Regions from separate parts of the Micromonospora sp. NPDC049204 genome, predicted to be linked through region 2. Evidence: riboswitches for the same ligand, from Rfam matches in the RefSeq annotation. Region 2 holds a riboswitch; the other holds the start of a gene.
What was found. A riboswitch is a leader RNA that binds a small molecule or an ion and turns the genes downstream of it on or off. The one in region 2 is predicted to bind thiamine pyrophosphate.
Positions count from the first base shown of each region.

Region 1: linked by a shared signal. The riboswitch ahead of thiE (thiamine phosphate synthase) and the one ahead of AB0A90_RS09760 (ECF transporter S component) in region 2 are both predicted to bind thiamine pyrophosphate.

Region 1 is NZ_JBEZDC010000017.1:55,028-69,103, forward strand. It holds gene AB0A90_RS27290 (hypothetical protein) at 1-2,368, shown strand, start outside; gene thiC (phosphomethylpyrimidine synthase ThiC) at 2,550-4,142, opposite strand; gene thiD (bifunctional hydroxymethylpyrimidine kinase/phosphomethylpyrimidine kinase) at 4,160-4,945, opposite strand; partial or broken gene AB0A90_RS27305 (thiamine phosphate synthase) at 5,263-5,814, opposite strand; gene AB0A90_RS27310 (thiazole synthase) at 5,958-6,737, opposite strand; gene thiS (sulfur carrier protein ThiS) at 6,734-6,934, opposite strand; gene thiO (glycine oxidase ThiO) at 6,925-8,082, opposite strand; gene thiE (thiamine phosphate synthase) at 8,079-8,705, opposite strand; TPP riboswitch at 8,700-8,809, opposite strand; gene AB0A90_RS27330 (ThuA domain-containing protein) at 9,121-14,076, shown strand, end outside.
Region 2 is NZ_JBEZDC010000004.1:129,853-143,928, forward strand. It holds gene AB0A90_RS09725 (thioredoxin reductase) at 1-145, shown strand, start outside; gene AB0A90_RS09730 (pirin family protein) at 142-903, shown strand; gene gndA (NADP-dependent phosphogluconate dehydrogenase) at 1,063-2,505, opposite strand; gene AB0A90_RS09740 (MTH1187 family thiamine-binding protein) at 2,610-2,909, opposite strand; gene AB0A90_RS09745 (hypothetical protein) at 3,197-3,655, shown strand; gene AB0A90_RS09750 (energy-coupling factor transporter transmembrane component T) at 3,825-4,625, opposite strand; gene AB0A90_RS09755 (ABC transporter ATP-binding protein) at 4,622-6,052, opposite strand; gene AB0A90_RS09760 (ECF transporter S component) at 6,164-6,751, opposite strand; TPP riboswitch at 6,829-6,933, opposite strand; gene AB0A90_RS09765 (alpha/beta fold hydrolase) at 7,040-7,870, shown strand; gene AB0A90_RS09770 (AAC(3) family N-acetyltransferase) at 7,899-8,705, shown strand; gene AB0A90_RS09775 (SIS domain-containing protein) at 8,702-9,451, shown strand; gene AB0A90_RS09780 (DUF6328 family protein) at 9,591-10,094, shown strand; gene AB0A90_RS09785 (acyl-CoA dehydrogenase family protein) at 10,198-12,204, shown strand; gene AB0A90_RS09790 (hypothetical protein) at 12,253-12,420, opposite strand; gene AB0A90_RS09795 (hypothetical protein) at 12,491-13,099, opposite strand; gene AB0A90_RS09800 (Fur family transcriptional regulator) at 13,251-13,649, opposite strand; gene AB0A90_RS09805 (metalloregulator ArsR/SmtB family transcription factor) at 13,646-13,945, opposite strand; gene AB0A90_RS09810 (metal ABC transporter permease) at 13,983-14,076, opposite strand, start outside.

The DNA of each region.
Region 1 (14,076 bases), on a different contig from region 2:
CGAACCCAGCGCCATCCTGCGCCCGCTCCCCACCGGCCCGGCCCTGCCCAACGCCGCGTCGCCGAGTCGGGAGCACGACCCGGACGCCGCCGAGCGGACCGACGCGCCCTCGGCCGGCGGGTCGCCAGCCGGCGGGGTACTGGTAGGCGGAAAGGTGGCCGACACCACCCCAGGTCCGCGTGCCGCAGACGGCTCCGACGGCGTCCGCACCGTGCCGGCCCACTGGGACTGGCCGACGACCACCGCGAGCGGCCAGCACGGTGCGACGCCTGCCGCTCCGGCGACCTCGGCGACCTGGCTGACCGATCCGACAGGTGAGTTCACCGCCGGGAGGCCGACGCCCACGGCGAGCCGGGACGACGTCACCTCTCCGGCGGAGACCGCCGCGATGTCCGCACCGATCTCCCCCGCCGCCAGCAGCCCGACCAGCACCACGGCCGGGCGCGCGACCCCGACAGATGGTCCCGCAGCCGACGCGCCGACCGCCCCCACCGCGACGGGCACGAGCGGTGGACGCAGCACCCGCAGGGACACCACCACCTCCGCCCCGACCAGCACGGCCCGAACCAGCACGGACGGCACCGCCAGCACGGGTACGCCCAGCGCCGGCACCGCCAGCATGGCCACGCCCAGCACGAGCGCGCCGAGCGCCGGCACCGGAACGGCCGGGGCGAGCGCGCCGAGCGCCGGCACCGGAACGGCCGGGGCGAGCGCGCCGAGCGCCGGCACCGCCAGCATCGGAACGGCCGGTGCGAGCACGCCCACCCTCGGCAACGCCAGCACGGCCACGCCCGGCACGGCCACGCCCAGCACGAGCGCGCCCAACACGGCCACGCCCAGCACGGCGACGCCCAGCACGAGCACGCCCAGCGCCGGCACCGCCAGCACGGGCACGCCCAGCACGAGCGCTGCCAGCGCGACCGCTGCCGACGCGAACAAGGCCAGCACCGCAACCACCGACGCGACCAGGGGCAGCGCCGGGACCACCGACACGGGCGCGGCCACCACGGCAACCACCGGCACGGGCGGAGTCGAGCCTGGCACGGCCGACGCACCGTTGACGGTCAAGCCGCGTCGTGCCCGCAAGCCGAAGGCCGGCCCGCTCGACGCCACCACCAAGCCCGCCGACAGCACGCCGGGGTCGACGACCTCCGACGAGCCGGGTGCCGGCACTGCCGTGCCGGACAGAGAGGGCCGGGACACCACGTCTACCCCGACCGCCGAGGCCACCCCGACCGCCGCGACCTCCACGGAAGCAGCGGCCCCGGCGACCAGAACCGGTCGGACGAGAACCCCCGTGACCCGGACCGCCACTGGTCCGATGAGAACACCCGTCCCGACCACCACCGGTCCGACCGCCACACCGGTCCCGACCACCACCGGTCCGACGAAGACCCCCGTCCCGACCACCACCGGTCCGGCGTTCGCCCCCATCCCGACCACCAGCGGTCCGGCCGGGGCACCGGCTACCCCGGCCGGCACCAGGGCAGAGGCGGTCGATCCGCCGCGTACCCCGGACGTCGTCGGCACCGGTCCCACGGCGCGAGCGGCCGAACCGGCCGGAGGGTCGGCCGCCGCCGGGGCGGGCGAGACCACCAGCGCGCGGCCCGCCGAAGACGGTCCCGTCGCCAGCGGCCCGGACACGGTCCTCTGGACGCCGGCGTCGTCGTCCTGGTCGGTCACCCCGGCCTGGACCGTGCCACCACAGACGTCCGAGTCGGGAGCCACGGCAGCGGTGCCACCACAGGCGTCCGAGTCGGGCGCCACCGCAGCGGAGCCGCCGACCGGGCCGGACGAGCCGACCGGGCCGGCGCCGAAGCCCCGGCACCGGGTACCGCTGCCGGATCTGAGCCAGGCCGGCACCTGGAACGCGTTCGACACCACCCGCCGCGCCGCCCCGACGGGGTCGTCGGACAGCTCGACGGCCCGGCCGGCGACGACCGTGGCCAGCGAGTTGGCCGCTCCGACCAGACATCCGGTCCCGGCGGAATCTCCGGTCGTACCGGGCTGGGCTGGCGCGCCCACCGGCGACCGGGTAAGCACCAGCGGCCCGGCCACCACCGGCGACCGGGCGAGCATCGCCGACACCAGCGATCCGGTGAGCACCGACGACCCGGCGAGCACCGACGCGAAGGTGGCCGAGCAACCTTCCCGGCGCGGACGGCTCGGCGGTCTGTTCCGCCGCAACAGGTCCCGCAGCGACGAGAAGGGCGCCGAGGCATCGGACGCGACGGAGGCCCTGCCGACCCAGGACGAGGAGTTCGTCGACTGGGTCGCCGGTTTGGGCAAGCCGGTGTCGGACAACGAGCCCGAGCAGGAGAGCGGCCGACGCTCGCTGCGCTCCACCGGCCGGCACCACCGCGACTGACCCACCGGCCGGCACCGCGACCCGGCCGCCGGCCGGGGGGCCGGAACCCCGATCGGTTGCGCCTGATCCACTCGGGTTCATTGGTCTCGGGCTGTCCTAGCCGCCCGGATACCGCAATACCAGTGAACCCGAGTGGATCACCTCGGGGACGGCGGGTTCGCCGCGCTCGGCCCGGCGCAGGTCAGGCCAGCGGCAGGTAGACCTTGCCTCCGCCGGAGAGGAACTCCTCCGACTTGCCCTGCATGCCGCGTGCCGCGTACTCCTTGAGCTCTTGCGTGATCTTCATGGAGCAGAACTTCGGGCCGCACATCGAGCAGAAGTGTGCCGTCTTCGCCGGCTCGGCCGGCAGCGTCGCGTCGTGGTACGAACGCGCCGTCTCCGGGTCCAACGAGAGGTTGAACTGGTCCTCCCAGCGGAACTCGAACCGGGCCTTCGACAACGCGTCGTCCCAGTCCTGCGCGCCGGGGTGCCCCTTGGCCAGGTCTGCCGCGTGGGCCGCGATCTTGTACGCGATCACGCCCGCCTTCACGTCGTCCCGGTCCGGCAGGCCGAGGTGCTCCTTCGGCGTGACGTAGCAGAGCATCGCGGTGCCGAACATGCCGATCATCGCGGCGCCGATCGCCGAGGTGATGTGGTCGTACGCGGGCGCGATGTCGGTGGTCAGCGGGCCGAGCGTGTAGAAGGGCGCCTCGTGGCACCACTCCTGCTGAAGGTCCACGTTCTCCTTGATCTTGTGCATGGGCACGTGACCGGGTCCCTCGATCATCACCTGCACGTCGTGCTCCCAGGCGATCTTGGTCAGCTCGCCGAGCGTGCGCAGCTCGGCGAACTGCGCCTCGTCGTTGGCGTCCGCGATCGAACCGGGACGCAGCCCGTCGCCGAGCGAGAACGTCACGTCGTAGCGCGCGAGCAGCGCGGACAGCTCCGCGAAGTTGGTGTAGAGGAAGTTCTCCTCGTGGTGCGCCAGGCACCACGCCGCCATGATCGAGCCGCCCCGGGAGACGATCCCGGTGACCCGGTCCACGGCCAGCGGCACGTACGGCAGCAGCACCCCGGCGTGCACCGTCATGTAGTCCACGCCCTGCTCGGCCTGCTCGATCACGGTCTCCCGGAACACCTCCCAGCTCAACTTCACCGGGTCGCCGCCGACCTTCTCCAACGCCTGGTAGATCGGCACCGTCCCGATCGGCACCGGCGAGTTCCGCACGATCGCCTCGCGGGTCTCGTGGATCCGCTTCCCGGTGGACAGGTCCATCACGGTGTCCGCGCCCCAGCGGGTGGCCCAGGTGAGCTTCTCCACCTCCTCGGCGACCGACGAGCTGACCGCCGAGGTGCCGATGTTGGCGTTCACCTTGACCAGGAACGCCTTGCCGATGATCGCCGGCTCGCACTCCGGGTGGTTCACGTTGAGCGGCAGCACCGCCCGGCCGGCGGCGATCTCGGCCCGGACCAGCTCCGGGTCGACGTTCTCCCGGATCGCCACGAACTCCATCTCCGGCGTCACCACCCCGGCCCGCGCGTACGCGAGCTGGGTGGGACGGCGACCGTCCGCGCCGGCGAGCGGCGTGCCCGCGCCCCGGACCGGGGCCACGTCACCCCGCTCGGCGATCCACGGGCCGCGCAACGCGGGCAACCCCACCTCCGGGTCCGACCCGGGACCGGACGTGTCGTAGAGCCGCACCGGCGGAAGATCCCCGGTCAGCCCCACCTCCGCGAACGGCACCCGGACATCCGGCCGTGAACCCTCGACGTACACCTTGCCTCGTGCCTGCATGACAGCCTCCCTGGTGATCAAGCGGACCAGCCGAAGTGGTCCAGCGGTCCACGCCCCGCGCCCAGCTCCCAACCCCGTGCGCCGGTCAGCGCACGGAGCACGTACTTTTTCGCGGCCTCTACCGCCGCCGGCACCGGATCGCCCAGCGCGAGCCGCACGGCGATCGCCGCCGAGAACGAACACCCGGTGCCGTGCGTGTGCCGGGTGTCCACCCGGGGGGCGCGCAGCAGCGTCGTCACCCCGCCGCCGTGCAGCACGTCGACCGCCTCGCCGCCGTCCAGGTCACCGCCGGTGACCACGACGTACTCCGGGCCGCCGGCCACCAGAGCCTCGGCGGCCACGACCATCCCGGCCACGTCGTCCACCGGGCGTCCGGTGATGGCCGCGGCCTCCGCGCAGTTCGGCGTCGCCACCCTCGCGTACGGCAGCAGCCGCTCCACCGCACCCACCACACCGAGCCGGTGTCCACTGGTGGCGACCAGCACCGGATCGACGACGAGCTGAGGCAGCCGACCGTCCCGGGCAGCCTCGGCCACCGCGTCGGCGACCGCCGGGGTGCCGAGCATCCCCGTCTTGACCGCGCGCACGGTGAAATCCGTGAGTACGCTCTCCAGCTGCTCGACGACCGTGCGCGGCGGCAGCGGCAGCACGGCGTCGACACCACGGGTGTTCTGCGCGGTGACCGCGGTGAGGACGCTCGTGCCGTACGCCCCCAGCGCCGCGAAGACCTTGAGGTCGGCCTGGATGCCCGCGCCGCCGCCGGAGTCTGAGCCGGCGATGGTGAGGATGGTGGTTGGGGTCACTTCTCCTCCTTGGTTGCGGTTGGGGGCTGGCCGTTCTTGGTTGCGGTTGCGGGCTGCGGCGGACCGTTGCTGGTTGCGGTTGGGGGCTGCGGCGGACCGTTGCTGGTTGCGGTTGGGGGCTGCGGCGGACCGTTGCTGGTTGCGGTTGGGGGCTGTGGCCGACCGTGCCCACTCCGGGCGGTCAGGCTTGATCCCTGCGTGGGCACGGTCGGCCACAGCCCTGACGTGGAGACCTGGGTGACCCCGTGCCGGGTTTGGGTCAGCTTTGGGGTGACCGCCTCGACATAGGCGCTGGTCAGGGCGGTGGCTGTTGTGGCGGGGTCTTTTGCTCGCATGATTGCGCCTAGTACCGCCACCCCTGCGGCTCCTGCCTGGACGCAGGCGGTTACCTGTTCTGGGGTGTCGATGCCGCCCAGGGCCAGCAGCGGCACGGGACTGATCCTGATCAGCTTGCGCAGCCCTTCGGTGGCCAGGGGTGGGCCGTAGCCCGGTTTTGTTCTGGTGGGCCAGATCGGGGAGACGGTGGCGTATTTTTCGGTGGTCAGGCGGTTCAGCTCGGTTTCGTCGTGGCAGGAGCGGCCGACCAGGCGGTGGGTCGGCGGCGGGTACGGGCCGGCGGCGGGCAGGTGGACGGCGTCGCCGCCGAGCGGGTCGGGGCCGGCCACGACGAGGGTCCCGCCGACGTCGGCCAGGATCGCGCGCAGGCCGGCGGCGAGGGCGGCGCGCTCGACGCGGGGCAGGTCCATCTCGCGCAGCACCACCCAGCGCACTCCCCCGGCCACCGCACCCGCAACAACCCGCTCAATCCCACCGCGAGCAACCAGCCGACGATCGGTCAGAACGACAACCCCCGACGGCACGGTCCCCAACGAGATCTTGGAAGGAATCGGCCCCTCCAGGGGCACTTTGCTTCCAAGATCTCCCGGCGGCAGCGCGCCTGCGGGCGGCAGCGCGCCTCCCGGCGGCAGCGGGCCTCCCGGCGGTAGTGGGCCTACGGGTGGCGGCGGGCCGGTCACAGGTCGGGTCTTCCCTCGTCGGGGGTGGAGGCGAGCGCGTGGAAGCGGCGCTCGATCCGGCCGGCGCCGGCCGCGAGCCGGCCCGCCTCGACCGCGTACCGCATCGCGGTGGCCATCGCCACCGGGTCCGCGGCCCGGGTCACCGCGCTGGCCAGCAGCACCCCGTCGCAGCCCAACTCCATGGCCAGGGCCGCGTCGGAGGCGGTGCCGATGCCGGCGTCGAGGATCACCGGCACGTCGACACCCTGGCGGATGAGCCGGATGTGGTGCGGGTTGCCGATGCCCAGCCCCGAGCCGATCGGCGAGCCGGCCGGCATCACCGCGGCACAGCCCACGTCGGCGAGACGGCGGGCGAGCACCGGGTCGTCGCTCGTGTACGGCAGCACGGTGAAGCCGTCGGCGACCAGTTCCTCGGCGGCGCGGAGCAACTCGATCCCGTCGGGCAGCAGCGTCCGCTCGTCGCCGATCACCTCCAGCTTCACCCAGTCGGTGTCGAACGCGTCCCGGGCCAGCCGGGCCACCTTCACCGCCTCGGTCGCCGTATAACAGCCGGCGGTGTTGGGCAGCAGCCGTACCCCGCAGCGGTCCAGCAGGTCCAGCAGCCCGCCAGCGGTGCCCGGGGCAGTGTCCACCCGGCGCAGGGCCAGGGTGACCAGCTCGGTGCCGGACGCCCGGATGGCCTGCTCCAGCACGTGCAGGTTGGCGGCACCACCGGTGCCGAGGATCAGCCGTGAGGTGAACGTCTCCCCACCCAGCTCGAACGACACGCCCGTCACCCGCCCTGCGCCGCGGTGAGCACCTCGACGCGGTCGCCGTCGCGCAGCGCCGTGGTCGCCCAGCCTGCCCGGGGCACCACCTCGCCGTTCACCGCGACGGCCACCCCCCGGGGTTGCGGGGCGACGACACCGACCAGGTCAGCCACGGACATCTCAGCCGGGACGCTTCGTCCGGCCCCGTTCACCGTCAACTCCACAGGTCCCCCTTCATCGTCGGTTCGGGTCCGCCGTCCGCCGCCGCGCCGGCGAACCGGTCCGGCCGGAAGGGCGCGAGCAGCGGATCGGGTACGCCGGTGAGCGCCAGGTCCGCGATCAGGTCGGCGGTGATCGGGGTGAGCACGATGCCGTGCCGGTGGTGACCGGTGGCGGCCAGCACGTCCGGCCGGCCGGGCAGGGGCCCGAGGATCGGCGCGTTGTCCGGGGTACCTGGGCGCAGCCCGGCGACCGCCTCGACCAGGTCGTACTCGGCCAGTTCGGGCAGCAGGTCCACCCCGGCGCGGAGCAGCCGCTGCACGGCGCCGGCGGTGACCGTGGTGTCCGACCGTTCCTCGACCGTCGCGCCGAGCACGACCTCACCGTCGGCGCGGGGCACCAGGTAGACGTGCTCGCCGTCGGCGTACCCCCGGATCACGTGCCGGAAGCCCGGCGCGACGCCGCCGGGCGCGCGGAGCCGGAGGATCTGGCCCTTCACCTGCCGCACGGGCAGGCCGGTGAGTGCGGCGGACCCGCAGCCGGCGGCGACAACCGTGACGCCCGCGTCCACGTCGGACAGGTGTCGAACTCCGTGCGGCACCAGCGCCGCGCCGGCCCGCTGCGCGGCCGTGCGCAGCGCCGGCACCAGCAGCCGGGGGTCGACCTGGTGGTCGGTGGGCGCGAGCGCGCCGCCGCGCACCCGGGGGGCGAGCGCCGGTTCGCGGTCGCGCAGCTCGCTGGGGCGCAGTGGGGTCACCGGCAGGCCCAACCCCTGCTGGTACGCCCACAGCCGGCGCGCCTCGGCCAGGTCGTCGCCGGTCAACCCGACCAGCAGGGTGCCCTCGGTGCGGTAGCCGATGTCGGCGCCTGTCGCCTCGGCCAACTCCTCGGTGAAGGTGGGCCAGCGGGCGGCGGACGCCAGCAGCAGCTCGGTCAGTTGCCGCTCACCGAAGTACGCCTCGGCGACCGGCGCGAGCATGCCGGCGGCCACCGCCGACGCCCCCGAGCCGGGTGCCGGATCGTGCACCACCACCCGTAGCCCACGGGCGGCGCAGCGCCAGGCGATCGCCAGCCCGATCGGCCCCGCCCCAACCACCGCCACATCCGGCCGGGTCCGGTCGATCGACGGCGCCGACGGGAACCGGCCGGTCAGCACGTCAGGGCCTCGATCAGCGTGGCGGTCGCCCGCGCCGGGTCGGCGGCGGCGGACACCGCACCGACCACGGCCACCCCGTACGCCCCGGCGGCCCGCAGCTCCGGCACCCGCGCGGCGGTCACGCCACCGATCGCGATGACCGGCACGTCGACGGCGTCGGCCACGGCGCGGACCCCGGCCGGCCCGATCGGGTCCGGCAGGCCGGACTTGGTGCTGGTGGGGTGGCACGGGCCGACACCCAGGTAGGTGGCGCCCGCCGCGACGGCCTCGGTTGCCGTCTCCGGCGCGCGGGCAGTGGCTCCCAGCACACCGGTGGGGCCGAGCACCCGACGGGCGGCGGCCACCGGGAGGTCGTCCGCTCCGATGTGTCCGCCGGCCGCGCCCACCGCCAGCGCCACGTGCAGCCGGTCGTTGACCAGGCAAATCGCCTCGTACGACAGGCAGAGCGCCAGCACCCGCCGGGCCAACTCGTACGCCTCGCGGTCGGTGGCGGAGTCCTCGACCCGGACCTGCACGACCAGGTCGGCGCGGGCCACCGTGAGGGCGGCCCGGACCACGGTGAGCGGGTCCCGACCGGGTCGGGTGTCGGTGATCAGATGCAGTCGCCCCAGGGACGGCACGGCAACTCTCCTCCCTGCGCCGGCATTATCCGGATCAGGTTCGACGGTCGGGGGCTGTCAGCCCCCCTCTCAGCCCGGTACACCGGGCTCCCGTGGGTTACTTGCGTGTCACCGTACGACAGATCCGTCGGTCTGCCAAGGCGAGGTTCGGCGGCGGCCGGTGGGCCGGAACGCACCGAATCGAGCTAGATCTGTGTGGCGGTTCATGCGGTCCTGTTCGGAATGTCGCCTGCCGTTGCAGAACCGTTACCCGCCGGCATCTTGCCGGACATCGAGCCAGTCGAATTAATTTGTTTAGCGATTCGACAAAATGTCGGTGGGGGCACCTTGGCACGGTGTGACCACCGGCTCCATCAGGGACGGCCTTCGGCGTGCCGACTCCCGCGATCTCCGTCACTACGACACAGGAGGCGGCGTGTCCCGTTCTCGTCGTGCCCGCGTACCAATCACCGCAACCCTCATCTCCCTTGCTCTCGCCTCGACGAGCCTGTTCGGCACGCCCGCGCAGGCCGCGCCGGCCGCCGCACAGGTCCCCCCACGGGAGGCAGCGGCCGGAACCCCGGTCACCCAGGTGGCGCCCAAGGCGCCCCAGAAGGCCGCCGACGATCCCTTCTCGGTCCTGGTCTTCTCCAAGACCGCCGGCTTCCGGCACGACTCCATCCCCACCGGTGTCGCCGCCATCCAACAGCTCGGCGCCACCAACGGCTTCACCGTGGACGCCTCCGAGGACGGTGCCGCGTTCAGCGACGCCAACCTCGCGAAGTACAAGGCCGTGATCTGGCTCTCCACCACCGGTGACGTCCTCAACGCCGAGCAGCAGGCGGCGTTCGAGCGCTACATGAAGGCCGGCGGCGGTTACGTCGGCATCCACGCCGCCTCGGACACCGAGTACAGCTGGGCCTGGTACGGCGACCTGGTCGGCGCGTACTTCGCCAACCACCCGCAGAACCAGCAGGCCACGGTCAAGGTGGAGGACCACGCCCACCCGTCCACGGCCGAACTGCCGGACCGCTGGTCCCGGTTCGACGAGTGGTACAACTTCCAGACCAACCCGCGGCCGGACGTGCACGTGCTGGCCAGCCTGGACGAGAAGAGCTACACCCCGGGCGCGGGCGCGATGGGCGCCGACCACCCGACCTCCTGGTGTCAGGACTTCGACGGCGGTCGCTCCTGGTACACCGGTGGCGGACACACCCGGGAGTCGTTCGCCGAGCCCGAGTTCCTGTCCCACCTGCTCGGCGGCATCCGCACCGCGGCCGGTGTCGAGGACGCCGACTGCGGCGCCACGAAGACCTCGAACTTCGAGAAGATCGCCCTGGACAGCAACACCAGCAACCCGATGGAGCTGGACATCGCCCCCGACGGGCGGGTCTTCTACATCGAGCGCGACGGCCGGGTGCAGATCATCAAGCCGGACACCGGCAACACCGTCACCGCCGTCGACCTGGACGTCTTCACCGGCAACGAGGACGGCCTGATCGGCATCCGGCTCGACCCGGACTTCGCCACCAACAAGTGGGTGTACCTCTACTACGCCCCGAACGACAACGTCACCCGCAACCTGCTGTCCCGGTTCACGGTGACCGGCGACACCATCGACCTGGCGAGCGAGAAGCAGGTGCTGCGGGTCGACACGCAGCGCAACACCTGCTGCCACGCGGGCGGCAGCATGACCTTCGACAGCGCCGGCAACCTCTACCTGGCCACCGGTGACAACACCAACCCGTTCGAGTCGAACGCGTACTCGCCGCTCGACGAGCGACCGGGCCGCCAGGACTACGACTCGCAGCGCACGTCGGCGAACACCAACGACCTGCGCGGCAAGGTGATCCGGATCCACCCGGAGGACGACGGGACGTACACCGTTCCGACGGGCAACCTCTTCGCACCGGGCACCGAGAAGACCCGTCCCGAGATCTACGCGATGGGCTTCCGCAACCCGTTCCGGATCGGCACCGACCCGAAGACCGACACGCTCTACGTCGGTGACTACGGACCGGACGCCAACGCGAACAACCCGACCCGTGGCCCCCGCGGTCTGGTCGAGTGGAACATCGTCACCCCCGGCAACTACGGCTGGCCGTACTGCACGGGGACGAACGAGGCCTACAACGACTACACGTTCCCGTCCGGTCCGAGCGGCGACAAGTTCGACTGCGCGGCGCCGGTGAACAACTCGCCGAACAACACCGGCCTGACCAACCTCCCACCGGTCGTCCCGGCCACCGTCGACTACGGCTACGCCGGTGACGCGCGGTACCCGGAGATCGGTGGCGGTGGCGCGCCGATGGGCGGCCCGGCCTACCGGTACGACCCCAACCTCAACTCCACCCGCAAGTGGCCGGCCTACTACGACGGCAAGGCGCTGCTCGGCGAGTGGAACCAGAACAAGATGTACACGATGCAGGTGACCGCCGACGGCAAGTCCTTGGTGGACATCAACCAGTTGCTGACCGGCATGAGCATGATCCGGCCGATGGACTTCGAGTTCGGCCCGGACGGCGCGTTGTACCTGATCGAGTGGGGCAGCGGCTTCGGCGGCAACAACGACAACTCCGGCATCTACCGGATCGACTACACCGCCGGTGACCGCGCGCCGATCGCGGCGGCGTCCGCCAACCCCACCTCGGGTCCGGCGCCGTTGACCGTCACGTTCTCCAGCGCCGGCTCCCGGGACCCGGACGGTGGGGCGCTCACCTACGCCTGGGCCTTCGGCGACGGGCAGACCTCCACCGAGGCGAACCCGACGCACACCTACGCGACGGCGGGCAACTACACCGCCCAGCTCACCGTGACCAACCCGAAGGGCCGTACCGCGGTGGCCAACGTGCCGGTCACCGTGGGCAACACCGCACCGACGGTCACCATCGAGTTCCCGCCGGACGGTGGTTTCTTCAACTGGGGTGACCAGGTCAAGTACACGATCAAGGTGACCGACCCCGAGGACGGGCAGATCGACTGCGCCAAGGTGAACCTCCAGGTGCTGCTCGGTCACGACGAGCACGCCCACCCGCTGGAGCAGCACACCGGCTGCACCGGCACCGTCCAGACGTCGCTCGCCTCCGGGCACGGCGCCGAGGCGAACGTCTTCGCGGTCTTCGAGGCCACCTACACCGACGAAGGTGGTGCCGGCGGCGCCGGTGCGCTCACCGGTCGGCAGATCGAGATCCTGCAGCCCAAGCAGAAGCAGGCCGAGTACTTCACCGCCACCGGGCGGACGCCGGTGAGCACCGGCGGCGGAGACGCCGGCGTGCAGCGGGAGGCCGGGGCCGACACCGCGGGTGGCGGCCAGAGCATCGCGTTCATCGAGGACGGTGACTGGTGGTCGGTCGCTCCGGCGGACCTGACCAACATCACCGAGATCCGGTTCCGGGCCGCCTCGGCCGCCGCTGGCGGTCGGATCGAGGTCCGCGCCGGTGCGGTTGACGGACCGGTGGTCGCCACGGCCGTCGTGCCGTCGACCGGAGCGTGGCAGACGTACACGGACGTGAGCGCGCCGGTCACCGGTGCCGCGAGCGGTTCGCTGTACTTCGTGGCCCGCGACCCGAACGGCGGAACGGGTTCGCTGTTCAACGTCAACTGGATGGACTTCGTCGGCCGCGGTGTCACCGAGAACGCGCCGCCTGCGGTCAGTGCCACGGCCACCCCGGCCACCGGCACCGCGCCGGTCACCGTCGCCTTCGACGGCACGGCCACCGACGCCGAGGGCAACACCCCGTTGACGTACGCCTGGGACTTCGGTGACGGCGGCTCGGCGACCACCCTGGACGCCAGCCACACCTACACCAACCCGGGCACCTTCACGGCCACCCTCACGGTGACCGACAGCAAGGGCGCCAAGGCGTACGCCACGGTGCCGGTGCGGGTGGACGCTCCGGACACGTCCTGCTTCGGGGCGCGTTCGGACGACTTCAACGGCAACAGCCTCGACAAGGCCCGCTGGACCAGCGTGGTTCGGGAGAACCAGCTCTACTCGCTCAGTGGGGGCGCGCTGCGGCTGCCCACCGGGGTGGGTGACCTCTACGGGGCTCGCAACGACGCCACCAACCTGGTGCTCCAGGCGGCTCCGACCGGCGCCTGGGAGATGACCACCAAGGTCACCCTGCCGGTCACGGCCAACTACCAGCAGGCCGGCCTGCTGGTGTACGGCGACGACGACAACTACGCCAAGGTGGACCTGCTGTACAACGGCAGCCGCCGGGTGGAGTTCATCCGGGAGACGGCCGCCACGCCGCGCAACGAGGCCGCCGACGCCACCAACGCACCGGCGGGTGACACCGTGTACCTGCGGATCACCAGCGACGGGACGAACCTGACCGCGTCCGCCTCGGGCGACGGGCAGACCTTCACCCCGGTTGGCCGTTCGGCCGCGCTCGCCGGCATCACCAACCCGCGGATCGGGGTCTTCGCCCTCAACGGTGGCACCGAGGCACCTGTTGTGGACGCGGCCTTCGACTCGTTCGTGGTCACGCCGGACGCTCCGGCCGGCCCGGTCGAGCCGTCGGACGAGTTCACCGGCAGCTCGCTGGACAAGTGCCGGTGGGACGCCGTCACGCGGGAAGACCCCGCTGGTTACCGGGTCTCCGGAGGCGCGCTGCGGATCGACGTGCCCAACGGTGACATCTACGGCACCGACAACACCGGGCCGAAGAACTTCATCCTCCAGACCGCGCCGACCGGCGACTGGACCCTGGAGACGAAGGTCGACGGCAGCCTGCTGAACGAGCAGTACCAGCAGGCCGGTCTGCTCGTGCAGGCGGACGACGACAACTACGTCAAGTTCGACTTCATCGCGGACAACCAGGCCGGCCAGGCGGTGACGCGGCGGATCGAGTTCCGCAGCGAGATCGCCGGGGTGGTGCAGACCCCGCAGCCGGAGGCGACAAGCCTCACCTCGGCCGTGTGGCACCTGCGGCTGGCCCGCACGGGCAACACGTTCACCGCGTCGTACTCGGCGGACGGGACGACCTGGACCGCGTTGGAGGCACTGACCAACAGCGCGGTGGGGGCCACCCCGAAGGTCGGTCTGTTCACCCTCGGCGCCAACCAGACGGCGTCGAAGACCGCCTCGTTCGACTACTTCCGGCTCAGCACGAAGGTGGCCGACGAGACCGCTCCGGTCACGACGGCTGCGGTTTCCGGCACCCCGACCGACGGGTGGTACACCGGGCCGGTGACGGTCACGCTCACCGGTGCCGACGAGGCCGGCGGTAGCGGTCTCGCCACCACCGAGTACCAGCTGGACGGGGCCACCACCTGGACGGCGTACACCGCACCGGTGGCCATCACCGGCGACGGCGAGCACGAGCTTCGGTTCCGCTCGACCGACAAGGCCGGCAACGTGGAGGAGACGAAGACGGTCTCCGCCAAG
Region 2 (14,076 bases):
CTGTGCCGAGATCGCCGAGCAGCACTGCGCCGAGTTCGGTCACGCACCGCAACTGTTAACCGGTGAGATCGCCGAACTGGCCACCGGCGAGCCGGCCCTGACCTGGGCGCCCACGGCCCCCGACACCGCGCGGCGTGCCTGGTGACCGCTCCCGCGCCGTCGGTCGAGGTGCGTCGCGCCGACGACCGCTTCGCCACCCGGATCTCCTGGCTGGACTCCAAGCACTCGTTCTCGTTCTCCCGGCACTACGACCCGGCCAACACACACCACGGTCTGCTGCTCGTCAACAACGACGACGTGGTGCGCCCAGGGGCCGGCTTCGAGACCCACCCGCACCAGGACATGGAGATCATTACCTGGGTGTTGCGTGGCTCCCTGGTGCACCAGGACTCCACCGGTCACTCCGGGGTGATCTACCCGGGCCTGGCCCAGCGGATGAGCGCCGGCACCGGCATCCTGCACTCGGAGAAGAACGACGCCTGGCGACTCGACAACCAGACACCGCACACCGACCCGGTCCACTTCGTGCAGATGTGGGTGCTCCCCGACGAAGCGGGCGTCGACCCCGGCTACGAGCAACTGGAGATCGAGGACGAACTCCTGCGCGGTGGCCTGGTGCCGATCGCCTCCGGAATGGACCGCTACGACGGTGCGTCCGCGATCCGGATCCGTAACCGGTACGCGACCCTGCACGCGGCCCGTCTCACTCCCGGCGACGAGGTCACCATCCCGGACGCGCCCTACGTGCACCTGTACGTGCCCGACGGCACGGTGACGCTGGAGGGCAGCGGCCCGCTCGGCTCCGGCGACGCGGCCCGGCTCACCAGGACCGGCGGCCGGCGGGTCACCGCCGACGAACCGGCCGAGATCCTCGTCTGGGAGATGCACGCCACCATCAGCTGACCGTCGCCGGGCGGGAGGCGTGCTCCGCCGCGCCCCCGTGATCGCGCACCGCCCTGCCCCATGATCTCGCCCGAACACGGATGTAGTGGCCTCCCGACGTCGGAAGGCCACTACATCATGGATTTGGTGCGATCACGGCGCCGCGGGGCGCCGCGCCGACTACGCCGGGGACTCGGCGCGGTCGCCCGCCCACGTGGTGTGGAACGAGCCCTCGCGGTCCACCCGCTGGTAGGTGTGCGCGCCGAAATTGTCCCGCAGACCCTGGATCAACGCGGCCGGCAGGCGCTCGGCGCGCAGCGCGTCGAAATACGCCAACGACGAGGAGAACGCCGGCGTCGGCACACCGGCCCGGGTCGCGTCGGCCACGACCCGCCGCCAACTCGGCACGCCAGCGGCGACAGCCTCGGCGAAGTACGGCGCGACCAGCAGCGTCGGCAGCTCCGGCTTCTCGTCGTACGCCTCGCGGATCCGGTTCAGGAAGCGGGCCCGGATGATGCAGCCGCCCCGCCAGATCGTGGCCGTGCCGCCCAGGTCGATATCCCAGTTGAACTCCTGGCTGCCGGCGCGGATGTGGTCGAAGCCCTGCGCGTACGCGACGATCTTGGAAGCGAGCAACGCCCGGCGGACATCCTCGACGAACGCGTCCCGGTCGGTGACCTGCCACTGCTCACCCGCGTCCGGGAACGCCCGCCGCGCCGCCTCCCGCTGGTCGACGTGCCCGGAGAGCGAACGGGCGAAGGTCGCCTCGGCGATCCCGGTGATCGGAATGCCCAGGTCCAGGGCGCTCTGCACGGTCCACCGGCCGGTGCCCTTCTGCTCGGCCCGGTCCTGCACGATGTCGACGAACGGGCGGCCCGTCGCCGCGTCGGTGTGCGCGAGCACATCGGCGGTGATCTCGATGAGGAACGACTCCAACTCGCCGCCGTTCCAGTCGCGGAAGATCTCCGCGATCTCCGCCGGCTTCGCGCCCAGACCGGCCCGAAGCAGGTCGTACGCCTCGGCGATGAGCTGCATGTCGGCGTACTCGATGCCGTTGTGCACCATCTTGACGAAGTGCCCGGCACCGTCCGGCCCGACATGGGTGCAGCACGACACGCCGTCCACCTGGGCAGCGATCTTCTCGAACATCGGCCCGAGCTTGGCGTACGACTCCGTGGAGCCGCCGGGCATGATGCTCGGCCCGAGCAGCGCGCCCTCCTCGCCACCGGAGACGCCGGTGCCACTGAAGTGCAGCCCCTGTGCGCGCAGCGCCTCCTCCCGGCGGCGGGTGTCGGCGAAGTGGGCGTTGCCGCAGTCGACGATGATGTCGCCCTCCTCCAGCAGCGGCACCAACTCGTCGATCACCGCGTCGGTGGGCGCACCCGCCTTGACCATCACGATCACCGCGCGGGGCCGCTCCAGCGACGCCACGAAATCGGCCATCGTCTCGCCGGGCACGAACGTGCCCTCGTCACCGTGCTCGGCAACCAGGCTGCGGGTGCGTTCCGGCGACCGGTTGTGCACCGCCACCGTGAAGCCGTTGCGGGCCAGGTTGCGGGCCAGGTTACGGCCCATCACCGCCAACCCGGTCACACCGATCTGCGCCGTCGCCTGCTCAGCCATTCGTGCCGCCACCTCTCGCCGTCGGACTTACGTGCTAGGACGGTATCGCGGTGCGGCAAAACGTGGGTGAGTCGTCTCGACAGCCGGTTATCGGCAAATGATGCTCAGCTTTCCCGGGCCAGGCGATCCTCCACATGCGCGACCTTCGCGGTGAGCGCGTCCGTCACCCCCGGGCGGATGTCGGCCTTGAGCACCACGCTCACCCGAGGCGCCTGTGCGGCCACCACGTCGACCGCCCGCTTGACGACCGCCATCACCTCGTCCCACTCACCCTCGATCGTGGTGAACATGGCGTCGGTGCGATTGGGCAGACCCGAGTCGCGGACCACCCGTACCGCCTCGGCGACCAGGTCACCGACAGACTCACCGACTCCGAGCGGGGTTACCGAGAACGCGATAAGCATGCCGCCGATGGTGCCAGGAAAATCGGCTGCGCCGACGGACGACCGGCGATAGTGTGCGGGCATGCGCTACTGACGCCCCTTCTCCGAGCCGGCCCGCCGCCCCGCGTCGCGGTCCGTGCGCTCCCGGGCGTCCCGCATCCCACCCGCACTTCGGCGGCGCTGGCCCTGCCCGACCCCGGTGAGCAGTCTCTCCCGTTCGACCGTCGCGCCGCGGCGGTCACCAGCCGATCCGACCGACCGCCGGAACGCGGGACCGGCCGAGCCGGTCGGCACCGAAGGAGGCCCGGATGCCTGCCAGGCGCAATCCGAAGAAGTCCCGTACCCCCGGCGCGACGCCGCTCGGCATCGACCCGGCGGCCGAGCACGGCCCGCTCCCACCCACCCGCCTCGACCTCGCCGTCGAACCGACCGAGCCGGCACTGCCGGTCGAGCCGGCAGCACTGGTCGAGCCGGCGCTACCGGCGGCACTGGTCGGGCCGGCGGTGCTGGTCGGGCCGGCGCTGCCGGCGGCGGCCGTCTCGGACGCGTTGACGCTGCCGGTCCACGTGCCGGCGCCGGTCGACGTGCCGGCAGCGTTCGACGTGCCGGCGGCGGTCGACGCTCCGGCGGTGGACGATCTGCCACCGGCGGCCGGGCGACCGGCGGCACCGACGGCCGGTCCGCCGCAGGGCGGCGGCAACCGCTCGGGCGGCGGACGCAGCCAACAGGCCGGCCAGACCCGCCGCTACGCCTTCCGCCGCAGCTGACCGATCCGCCCCCGCCCCGTCGGGCGGGGCGCCGGGTGCTGACAGCAACATCAGGGATGTAGTGGCCTCCTGCGCCAACGAGGCCACTACATCCCTGATGTTGTGCAGATCTTGCCCGCGCACGGCGGGCCCGCGCGGGCGGCGGGCGTGCGGGTGACCCGGGACGGGCTCAGCTGATCAGGGGACGGAAGGTGCCGACCAGGACGCTTGTCGTGAGGGCGGCACCGGCCAGCACGGCGGCCCCGACGATGAGGAGCGCGTCGGCGCGGGTGAAGCGTTGGCGGCGGGCCGCGGTCCGGGGAGTGCCGGCGTCGAAGCCCCGGGCGTCCATCGCGACGGCGAGGCGGGTGCCCCGGCGGATCGCCCCGACCAGCAGCGCGAACGCGGTGGAGGCGAACAGTCGTAGCTTCGCGAGCGGGTTGCGTCCCGCGTCGACCCCGCGCGCGCGTCGGGCCATGCTGATCATCTGCCACTCCTGACCGAGCAGCGGGACCAGGCGAAACGCGGCCAGTGCCCCGATGGCGAACCGGGCCGGCGCCTTCGCGTTCTGGACCAACGCGTCGGCCAGGTCGGTGGGGTCGGTGGTCGCGAAGACGATCACACCGGGCAGGGCCACCGCGAAGATGCGCAGCACCAGCCCGAGCGCCGTGAGCAGCACGCCGGTGCTCACCAGCACCGGTCCGGCGTCCAGCAGGACCCGACCGGACCGGTCGGCGGCGAAGAGCACAAGGGTGACCAGGATGCCGGCGGCGCTGAGGAGCAGCGGCCAGGCCCGCCGGGCCAGCACCCGGTAGCCGATGCCGAACAGCGGCAGCACGGCGAGTTCGAGCGCGATGGCGATCGCCGGGGCCAGTGGGTCCAGGGTGGCGAGCAGGGTGAACGAGAAGACCAGCGCGGCGGCGACCTTCGCCACCGGGTTGCGGCGGGCCAACGGCGCACCGGGTGTGGCGACCGACTCGATGCTGATCATCGGTCGTCGTCCGAGGAGCGTCGCAGGGTGATGGTTCGGTCGGCGAGCGCGGCCACGAAGTCCGCGTCGTGGGTGACCGCGACCAGGCCGTGCCCGGCGTCGCGCAGGTCGGCGAAGAGGTCGACCAGTTCCCGCCAGGTCCGCCGGTCCTGACCGAAGGTGGGTTCGTCGCAGATCAGCAGGCGGGGCGCGGTGGCCAGGGCGGTCGCCACACTCAGCCGCCGCGCCTCACCACCGGAGAGGGTGTACGGGTTGGCGGCGGCGAGCCGGACCAGTCGCAGCCGTTCCAGCAGCCCGCTGACGGTCTCGTTGACGGCCGCCTCGGGCTGACCGGTCCGGCGTGGGCCGAGCGCCAGCTCGTCGAAGACGGTGCTGGTGACGAACTGGTGCTCCGGGTCCTGGAAGACCGACCCGATCCGGCGGACCAGTGCGGGGGCCCGCCAGCGGTGTGGGGGAGTGCGGTGGTCCGCGCCGGCCAGCTCGACGGATGCGGTGACCCGTCCGGCGCCCGGCCGGAGCAACCCGCCGAGCAGCAGTGCCAGGGTGGACTTACCGGCGCCGTTGGGTCCGCGTACGGCGAGTGCCTCGCCGGCGCGTACCCCCAGGTCGGTGGAGCCCAGCCGGGGCGGCAGGCCGAGCCGGTCGGCGGTGAGCAACAGGTCCCCCGGCGCGGCGGTGGCCGGCCGGGGCGCGATGGGGTGACCGGGCACCCAGACCCCCTCGGCGGCCAGGGCGGCGCCGTGGGCGGCGAAGACGGCCTCGGGGGTGCCGTCCGCGCGGACCCCGCCGCCTGGCTCCAGGACGACCACCCGGTCGACGAGCGGCAGCGCCTCGGCGACCCGGTGCTCGACCAGGATCAGCGTGGTGTCGGCGTGCAGCGCGCCGGCCACCGCCTGGCGGACCAGGTCGGCCCCGGCCGGATCGAGGTTGGCGGTCGGCTCGTCGAGCAGCAGCAGCTCGGGACGCAGCGCCAGCGCGCCGGCCAGGGCGAGGCGTTGCTGCTCGCCGCCGGAGAGCGCGGCGGTGGGGCGGTCCCGGGGGTACGGGAAGCCGACGCGGTGTAGCGCCTCGTCCACCCGGGGCCAGATCTCGTCGGTCGGTACCCCGCGGTTCTCCAGACCGAACGCGACGTCGTCGCCGCAGCGCGCCATCACCAGTTGGGTTTCCGGGTCCTGGAAGACGATGCCGACGCGTTCCCGCCCCTTGCGCGGGTCGAGCCCGTCGATCTCGACGGTGCCCTCCTGCTCGCCGGAGTCCTCGGGCAGCAGCCCTGCCAACGCGCTGAGCAGGGTGCTCTTACCGGCCCCGGAGGGCCCGAGCAGCAGAACCCGCTCCCCGGCCTCAATTCGCAGGTCGACCCCGCGCACCGCCCAGGCGCGCCGCCCAGCGTGCCGCCACCCGAACCCCCGCAGCAGTACCCCGCCCACCAATCCACCCCCTCCGGGCCGCGCGTCCCCCGCCCATCCGCCGTTGATCAAGAGGTTTGCGTCAGGAAATCGCCTTCCGCTGACGCAAACCTCTTGATCAACGGGGCGGGGTCAGATCAGGGCTCGGTCTCGGCCCGCCGGGAAGCGGTCCAGGACGCCGGTGTTGGCCAGGGCCTTCGTCAGCAGCCAGCCGCCAGCACCAGCGATCACGGTGGCGCTGACGATGGTGAGCAGCGCGTACGGGATTCGGTAGTCGGCAAGCGCGTAGGCGTCGTTCCAGACGAAGAAGTCGAACAGCGCGGCGCTGAGGCCGGTCAGCGCGCCGGCCAGCATCGCGGTCGGCAGCCGGAACGACCGGTACCGGAAGGCGGCGAACGCCAACTCGGCGCCGATGCCCTGCACGATGCCCTGCGGGATCACCGTGCCGGCCCACTGGCTGCCCAGCAGCGCGGACAGGACCGCGGCCACCGTCTCGCAGTAGAGCGCGGCACCGGGCTTGCGGATGACCAGGCCGCCGATCACGGCCGGCATCAGCCACACGCCGTAGAGCAGCGTCTGCGCCGGCGGGAAGAACGCGAACGCACCCTCGGTGGCGCTCCAGACCAGGCCCCAGGCCCAGAAGATGACGCCGAAGGCGACCGCGATCACCGAGGCGACCACGATGTCGATGGTCCGCCAACGGTTGGTGGTGTTGTCCATGCTGGTGCTCCCAGTTCAGTAAATCGAACCAGGAGAAGACGCACGCCGCGCGTCCGGTGGCACCGGACGGCGGCGCGGCTGGAGGTCGACCGAACTCCCTGCGCTGGCATTACCCAGATCAGGTTCGAGGGTCTGCGGGCATGCCCGCACTCTCAGCGCTGTGCGCTCCCCTGTCGGATGTGAAGTTGTCTCGTCGACGCTAACACTGACCAGGGGGGCCGGCCCAGCAGGGCATCCGCCCATCTCGGCGTTCAGCCGGCCGTACCGCGGCTGGGTAGGCTGACGATCATGCGGGTTGACGCGCGAGGTCTCACGTTCGAGGTAACCGCCGGCGGTCCGTCGGACGGCGTACCCGTCCTGCTGCTGCACGGCTTCCCCCAGCACAGCGGTGAATGGGACGACGTGGTGCCCGCGCTGCACGCGGCCGGGCTGCGCACGTACGCGCTGGACCAGCGCGGTTACTCGCCCGGTGCGCGGCCGACGGCGGTGGCCGACTACCGGATCCCCGAACTCGTCGCCGACGTGGTGGCGGTGCTCGACGCCCTGGGGCTGGACGCCGTGCACCTGGTCGGCCACGACTGGGGCGCGATCGTGGCCTGGGCGGTCGCCGCCGGGCACCCCGACCGGGTCCGCACCCTGACCGCGGTGTCCGTGCCGCATCCGGCCGCCATGGCGTACGCCCTGAGCAACGACGGCCAGCAGAAGGCCCGCTCGTCGTACATCACGTTGTTCCGTAAGCCGGGCACGGCGGAGAAGGTGCTGCTGGCGTGGCACGCGACCGCGCTGCGCAAGATGCTCGGCGGGGTGGGTGACGCGCCCCGGGTGGACCGCTACGTTGCCCCGATGCGCGAGCCGGGGGCGCTGACCGCCGCGCTGAACTGGTACCGGGCGATGTCCCGCGCCGACCTGGCCGGTGTCGGCCCGGTCGCGGTACCCACCACCTACGTCTGGAGTGACCGGGACGTCGCCATTGGCCAGACCGCCGCCGAGGCGTGCGCCGCGAACGTCACCGGAACGTACCGCTTCGTGCGGTTGCCAGGTGTGAGTCACTGGATTCCGGACACCGCGCCGGGTCCGCTCGCCGAGGCGATCCTGGCTCGGGCCGGCGGAACGGCCTGAGCCTGTGGGCCAGCCAGGGAGGGGCGCCGTGACCACGAACGCCAGCGGGCCGGGCACCCGACGCTCGATCGCCGCGCAACTGCGCCTGCTGGGCGTACGCCCCGGGGCGACGCTGCTGGTGCACGCCGCGCTACGTCCGCTGGGGTTCGTCAGCGGCGGCCCGCACGCGGTGGTGCTCGCCCTGCGCGACGCGCTCGGCCCGGACGGCACGATCGTGGTGCCCACCCACACGCCGGACAACAGTGACCCCGCGGGGTGGCGCAATCCACCGGTGCCGGCGGACTGGTGGCCGCTGATCCGCGCCGAGATGCCGGGCTTCGACCCGGCGGTCACGCCGAGCCGGTTCATGGGCGTGCTCGCAGAGACGGTTCGCGGCTGGCCCGGCGCCCTGCGCAGCTCGCATCCGCACGTGTCGTTCGCCGCGCTCGGGCCGGCCGCCGAGCAGGTGGTGGCCGGGCACGGCCTGGCCGACATGCTCGGCGAGGGTTCTCCCCTCGCCCGGCTCTATGACCTGGACGCCGACGTCCTGCTGCTCGGCGTGGACCACTCCGTGAGCACCTCGCTGCATCTGGCCGAGTACCGCTGCCCCGGTTCGCCGCGCGAGCGGGTCGGCGCCGCGGTGCGGACCGGCGACGGTGGTCGGGAGTGGATGTGGTGGCAGGACGTACGGCTCGACGCGGACGACTTCGACGCGCTGGGCACGGACCTGGAGGCCACCGGGGCGGTTCGCACCGGACCGGTCGGCACCGGGACCGGCAGGCTGATGAGTCAGCGGGCGGCTGTCGACTTCGCGGTGCGCTGGCTGGACCGACACCGGACGACGGAGGACGCATGACGGTGAGTGCCGAGGCCTACCTGGCCGTGGTGACCGAGACGATCGGCCGGGTGGCCGCCAGCCAGCGGCTGGCGGTGGGGCGGGCCGCCGACCTGATCGCCGACGCCGTCCGCGCCGACGGGGTGGTGCACGCGTTCGGCACCGGGCACTCCGAGGCTCTCGCCATGGAGATCGCCGGCCGGGCGGGCGGTCTGGTGCCGACCAACCGGATCGCGCTGCGCGACCTGGTGCTGCTCGGCGGCGAACCGGCGGAGCGGCTCGGCCCGCTGCTGGAACGGGACCCGGCGGTCGCGCACCGGCTCTACGAGTTGGCGCCGGTCCGGCCCACCGACGTCTTCGTGCTCGCCTCGAACTCCGGGGTCAACGGCGCGATGGTGGAGTTCGCCACGCTCGTCAAGGAACGCGGTCACGGCCTGGTGGCGATCACCTCCGCGCAGCACTCGGGCCGGATGACCTCCCGCCACCCGTCCGGGCGCAAGCTGGCCGACCTCGCCGACGTCGTGCTCGACAACGGCGCTCCGTACGGTGACGCGACGCTGCCGCTGCCCGGCGGCGGGGCGGTCGGCGCGGTCTCCTCGATCACCGCGGCGCTGCTCGCCCAGCAGGTGACCGTGGAGGTGGTGGCCCGGCTGCTGGCGGCGGGGGAGCGGCCGCCGGTCTACCTGTCGGCGAACATCCCGGACGGCGACGCGCACAACACCGAGCTGGAGGCCCGGTACGCCGGTCGGATCCGACGCGGGTCCTGAGGCCGTACTGATAACCGACGTGCGTCCAGAAGGTGAACAGCGAATGTCGTGAACCTGTTTCGCGCTCACCCGGGTGGGGCATTGGCGTTGCTGCCGGCGGCCGGGACCGCCGGCAGTAGCGTCGCAGCGGAGGTAGCGCGTGTCCAAGGAGACCGAGAAGCAGCGTTGGCAGCGGAATTTCGCCGACCTGTTGCAGGAGTTGCGGGTCGCACAGACGGGCGTGCAGATCCTCTTCGCCTTCCTGCTCACCCTGCCGTTCAGCAACGGGTTCACCGAGACCACGGAGTTCCAGCGGGACGTCTACATCGTCGCGCTGCTCGCCGCGGCCGCCGCGACCGCGATGATCATCTCGCCGGTGGCGTTCCACCGGGCCCTGTTCCGGCAGGGGCGCAAGCCGGAGTTGGTGCGCTTCGCGCACCGGATGGCCACCGGCGGTCTCGCCTTCATGCTGATCGCGATGGTCAGCGCGGTGCTACTGATCACCGACTTCGTGCTGGACCGGCCGATCGCCTTCGTGCTCAGCGCGCTGACCGGGCTCTGGTTCCTGACGTTCTGGGCCGCCCTGCCGTTCGCCCGCCGCAGCTGGGGTGAGGACGACATCGACGACGACGACGACGACCCGGACGAGGTCGCCGGCCGCTGATCGAGCAGTTCTCCACCGAGCGCTACCCCTGGGTAACACCCGGGGGTAACGTGACGGTAGTCGCACACGTCGAGCAGCCGCACCGAGGTTCGAGGGGGCAGCCGTGACCACGACACAGGACGGCCGACCAGCACCGGACGGCCCGGATTCCGACACCACCCCGCAGACCGCCGGAGCCGCCGCACCGCTGCCCGCGGAGGCCGGGCAGGTCTCGGAGAAGGAGGCCCGGCGGGTCGCCGAGGCCGCTCGCGAGTCCTCCTGGGACCGGCCCAGCTTCGGCAAGGAGTTGTTCCTCGGCCGCTTCCGGCTCGACCTGATCGACCCATGGCCCCGGTCCGACCCGGACGACGTGGCCCGTGCCGAGGAGTTCCTCGGACGGTTCCGCGCCTTCCTGACCACCGAGGTGGACGGGGCGGCCATCGAACGCGACGCGTCCATTCCGGACTCGGTCTTCCACGGCCTGGCCGACCTCGGCGCGTTCGGCATGAAGATCGACCGGACGTACGGCGGGCTCGGGCTGAGCAACCTGCACTACTGCCGGGCGCTGATGCTGGCCGGCTCGGTCAGCCCGGCCATCGGCGCGCTGCTCTCCGCGCACCAGTCGATCGGGGTGCCGCAGCCGCTGAAGATGTTCGGCACCGCCGAGCAGAAGCAGCGCTTCCTGCCCCGGCTCGCCGCCGGCGAGGTGTCCGCGTTCCTGCTCACCGAACCGGACGTCGGCTCCGACCCGGCCCGGCTGGCCACCGTCGCCGAGCCGACCGAGGACGGCACCGGCTACCGGCTCAACGGGGTGAAGCTCTGGGCCACCAACGGCATCGTGGCCACGCTGCTGGTGGTGATGGCCCGGGTGCCGGCCACCGAGGGGCGGCGGGGTGGGATCACCGCGTTCGTGGTGGACGGGGACAGCGCCGGCATCACCGTCGAGCGGCGCAACGAGTTCATCGGTCTGCGCGGCCTGGAAAACAGCCTCACCCGGTTCCACGACGTGTTCGTGCCCGCCGAGAACGTGATCGGCGGCGAGGGCAAGGGGCTGAAGATCGCCCTGACCACGCTGAACACCGGCCGCCTGTCGCTCCCGGCGATGTGTGTGGGCGCCGGCAAGTGGGCGCTGAACGTGGCCCGGGGCTGGGCCGCCGACCGGGTCCAGTGGGGCCGTCCGGTGGGCGAGCACGAGGCGGTCGCGCAGAAGCTCTCCTTCATCGCCGCCACCACCTACGGCATGGAGACCATGCTCGACCTGTGCTGTCTGCTCGCCGACGACGACCGCAACGACATCCGAATCGAGGCCGCGCTGGTCAAGCTGTACGCCAGCGAGATGGCCTGGAAGATCGCCGACGAACTGGTCCAGATCCGGGGCGGGCGCGGCTACGAGACGGCCGACTCGCTGGCCGCCCGCGGCGAACGCCCGGCCAACGTCGAGCAGGTGCTCCGCGACCTGCGCATCAACCGGATCTTCGAGGGCTCCACGGAGATCATGCACCTGCTGATCGCGCGGGAGGCGGTCGACGCCCACCTGTCGGTGGCCGGCGACATCATCGACCCGGACGCGGGCCTGGGCCGCAAGGCGCGCGCCGGCGCCCGAGCCGGTGCCTTCTACGCGAAGTGGCTGCCCACGCTCGCCGTGGGCCGGGGGCAGAGCCCGTCGGCGTACGCCGAGTTCGGGCCGCTCGCCGCGCACCTGCGGCAGGTGGAGCGGTCGTCGCGCAAGCTGGCCCGTTCGACGTTCTACGCGATGTCCCGCTGGCAGGGAAAAATGGAACGTAAGCAGGCGTTCCTCGGCCGCGTGGTGGACATCGGCGCCGAGTTGTTCGCGATGTCCGCCGTCTGTGTCCGGGCACAGTCCGAGCGGGCCAGCCGCCCGGAAAATATCGAGTTGGCCGACCTGTTCTGCCGGCAGGCGCGGGTGCGGGTGGACGCCCTGTTCTCGGCTCTCTGGGACAACACCGACTCGGTCGACACCGCCGCCGCGAAGCGGATCCTCGCCGGCCGCTACGCGGGCCTGGAGGAGGGCGTGCTCACCCCGTCCGACGAACTGCCCTGGGTGGCCGGCTGGTCGCCCGGCCCGTCCACCGCCGAGGACGTCCGCCGCCGCATCCCGCCGAGGCCGTGACCGCGCCGCCCGGCGTCCTGCCGGGCGGTGCGGTGGTGACGGTGCGGGTCAGCTGGCGATCGCCCAGGCCAGCACCGCCGCCAGGATCAGTCCGTTGAGCGCCGCCAGACCCAGGTAGGCCGCGGACGGGATCTTCTTGCCCCGGCGGACGAAGGAGACCAGGACGGCGGCGTAGCCGAGCAGCAGGACAGCGATGACGACCAGGAAGTAGAACACCCGAAGACCTTAACGGTCCCCGGCGCGCGAACCGCGACGGCGCGGTGGTCGCCGGCACCCGTGGTCGACGTCAGCGGCTCCGGCCGCGCAGGCCGAGGTGGCGCAGCTCCAGCGCGGCCAGCGCGTCGACCGTCGCGTCGTCGCCGCGCCGCCACGCCTCGGCCACGTCGGGGCCGACCCGGGTGAGCCGGCCCAGCGGCTGGGTGGCCAAGGCACGCAGGGCGAGCAGGTCCCGGCCGGCCGGCCCGGCGGCCAGCTTCGCGGCCGACCCGGCCCGACGCATCCAGCGCAGCCGCAGCGGCAGCCAGCCGAACAGCACCAGGCCGAGCGGGAAGATCAGCACCGCGATGGTGAGGGCGAGGGCGAGCTGGTCGACCAGGTGCTGCTGGTCGCGGCCGGCGTCGGCGAGCCCCCGGGCGGCGTCGGCGGCCCGCTGGAAGGGCGCGGTCAGCTCGTCGCCGACCAGCGGCACCCGGCGAACCTTGCCGCCGGCGTCGGCGAGGTTGTCGGCGAGGCCACCGCCGGCACCCTCCAGTTTCTGTCCCGGTACGGCGAGCTTCTGCACCAGGTCGTGCAGCCACAGCGCGCCGCGGACCGCCGCGTACACCCAGGCGACGACGAGGAGGTCGGTGAGCAACTGACGGGCGGCGGTCGGGAACCGATCGGCATAGATCTTCACGCCGGACAGCGTGACACGAACGGGCCGGGACCGGCACCCGCCGGATCAGCCGGCGGGGGAGCGGTTCGACCCGGGCCGGCCAGCTTCGCGCCGCCCGGATCGAGATGTCGAGCGAGGTCTTGCTGCATTGCCGGCGATGATGAATGACCGTTCAGCGGACGCAGGTGGGGCAGGTGCCGAAGATCTCCAGGGTGTGGCTGACGTCGGCGTAACCGTGCTGCGCGGCGACCCGGTCGGCCCAGCTCTCCACCGCTGGGCCGGCCACCTCCACCGTGTTGCCGCAGACCCGGCAGACCAGGTGGTGGTGGTGTCCCTCGCTGCACCGGCGGTAGAGGTGCTCGCCGCCCGGCGGCCGCATCACGTCGATCTCACCGGCGTCGGCCAGCCCCTGCAGGGTGCGGTAGACGGTGGTCAGGCCGACCCGTTCGCCGCGCTGCCGCAGCATCGCGTGCAGGTCCTGGGCGCTGTGGAAGCCCTCCATCTCGCCCAGCAGCGCGCTCACCGCCGAACGCTGCCGGGTGTTGCGCACCGCGGCGCCCTGCTCGCTCATGATCCCTCCCCGGCGTGGCTGACCGCGTCGGCCACGATGTGCGCGACGTGCTCGTCGACCAGGCTGTAGGCGATCTCCCGACCTCGGCGGGAACCCCGCACCACCCCTGCGCCGCGGAGCACCCGCAGATGCTGGGAGACCAGTGGTTGTGCGGCACCGAGTTTGTCCACCAGCTCGTGCACGCACCGCTCACCGCTGGCCAGCTCGCTGACGATGGCCAACCGGATCGGCGCCGACAGGGCGCGGAGCAACTCGCTGGCCCCGTCGAAGCCCTCGTAGCCTGTCGCGCTGGTCATTCCGTAACGGTACCCATTACCACCGACGGCTCGCGGATCAGGATCGGCCCAGTACGACCTCGTGGGGTTCCGCTGTTGGCGCGGGGGTCGGCGTCGACCGTCGGCGCAGTGTCCGCCAGACCCCACCGGCG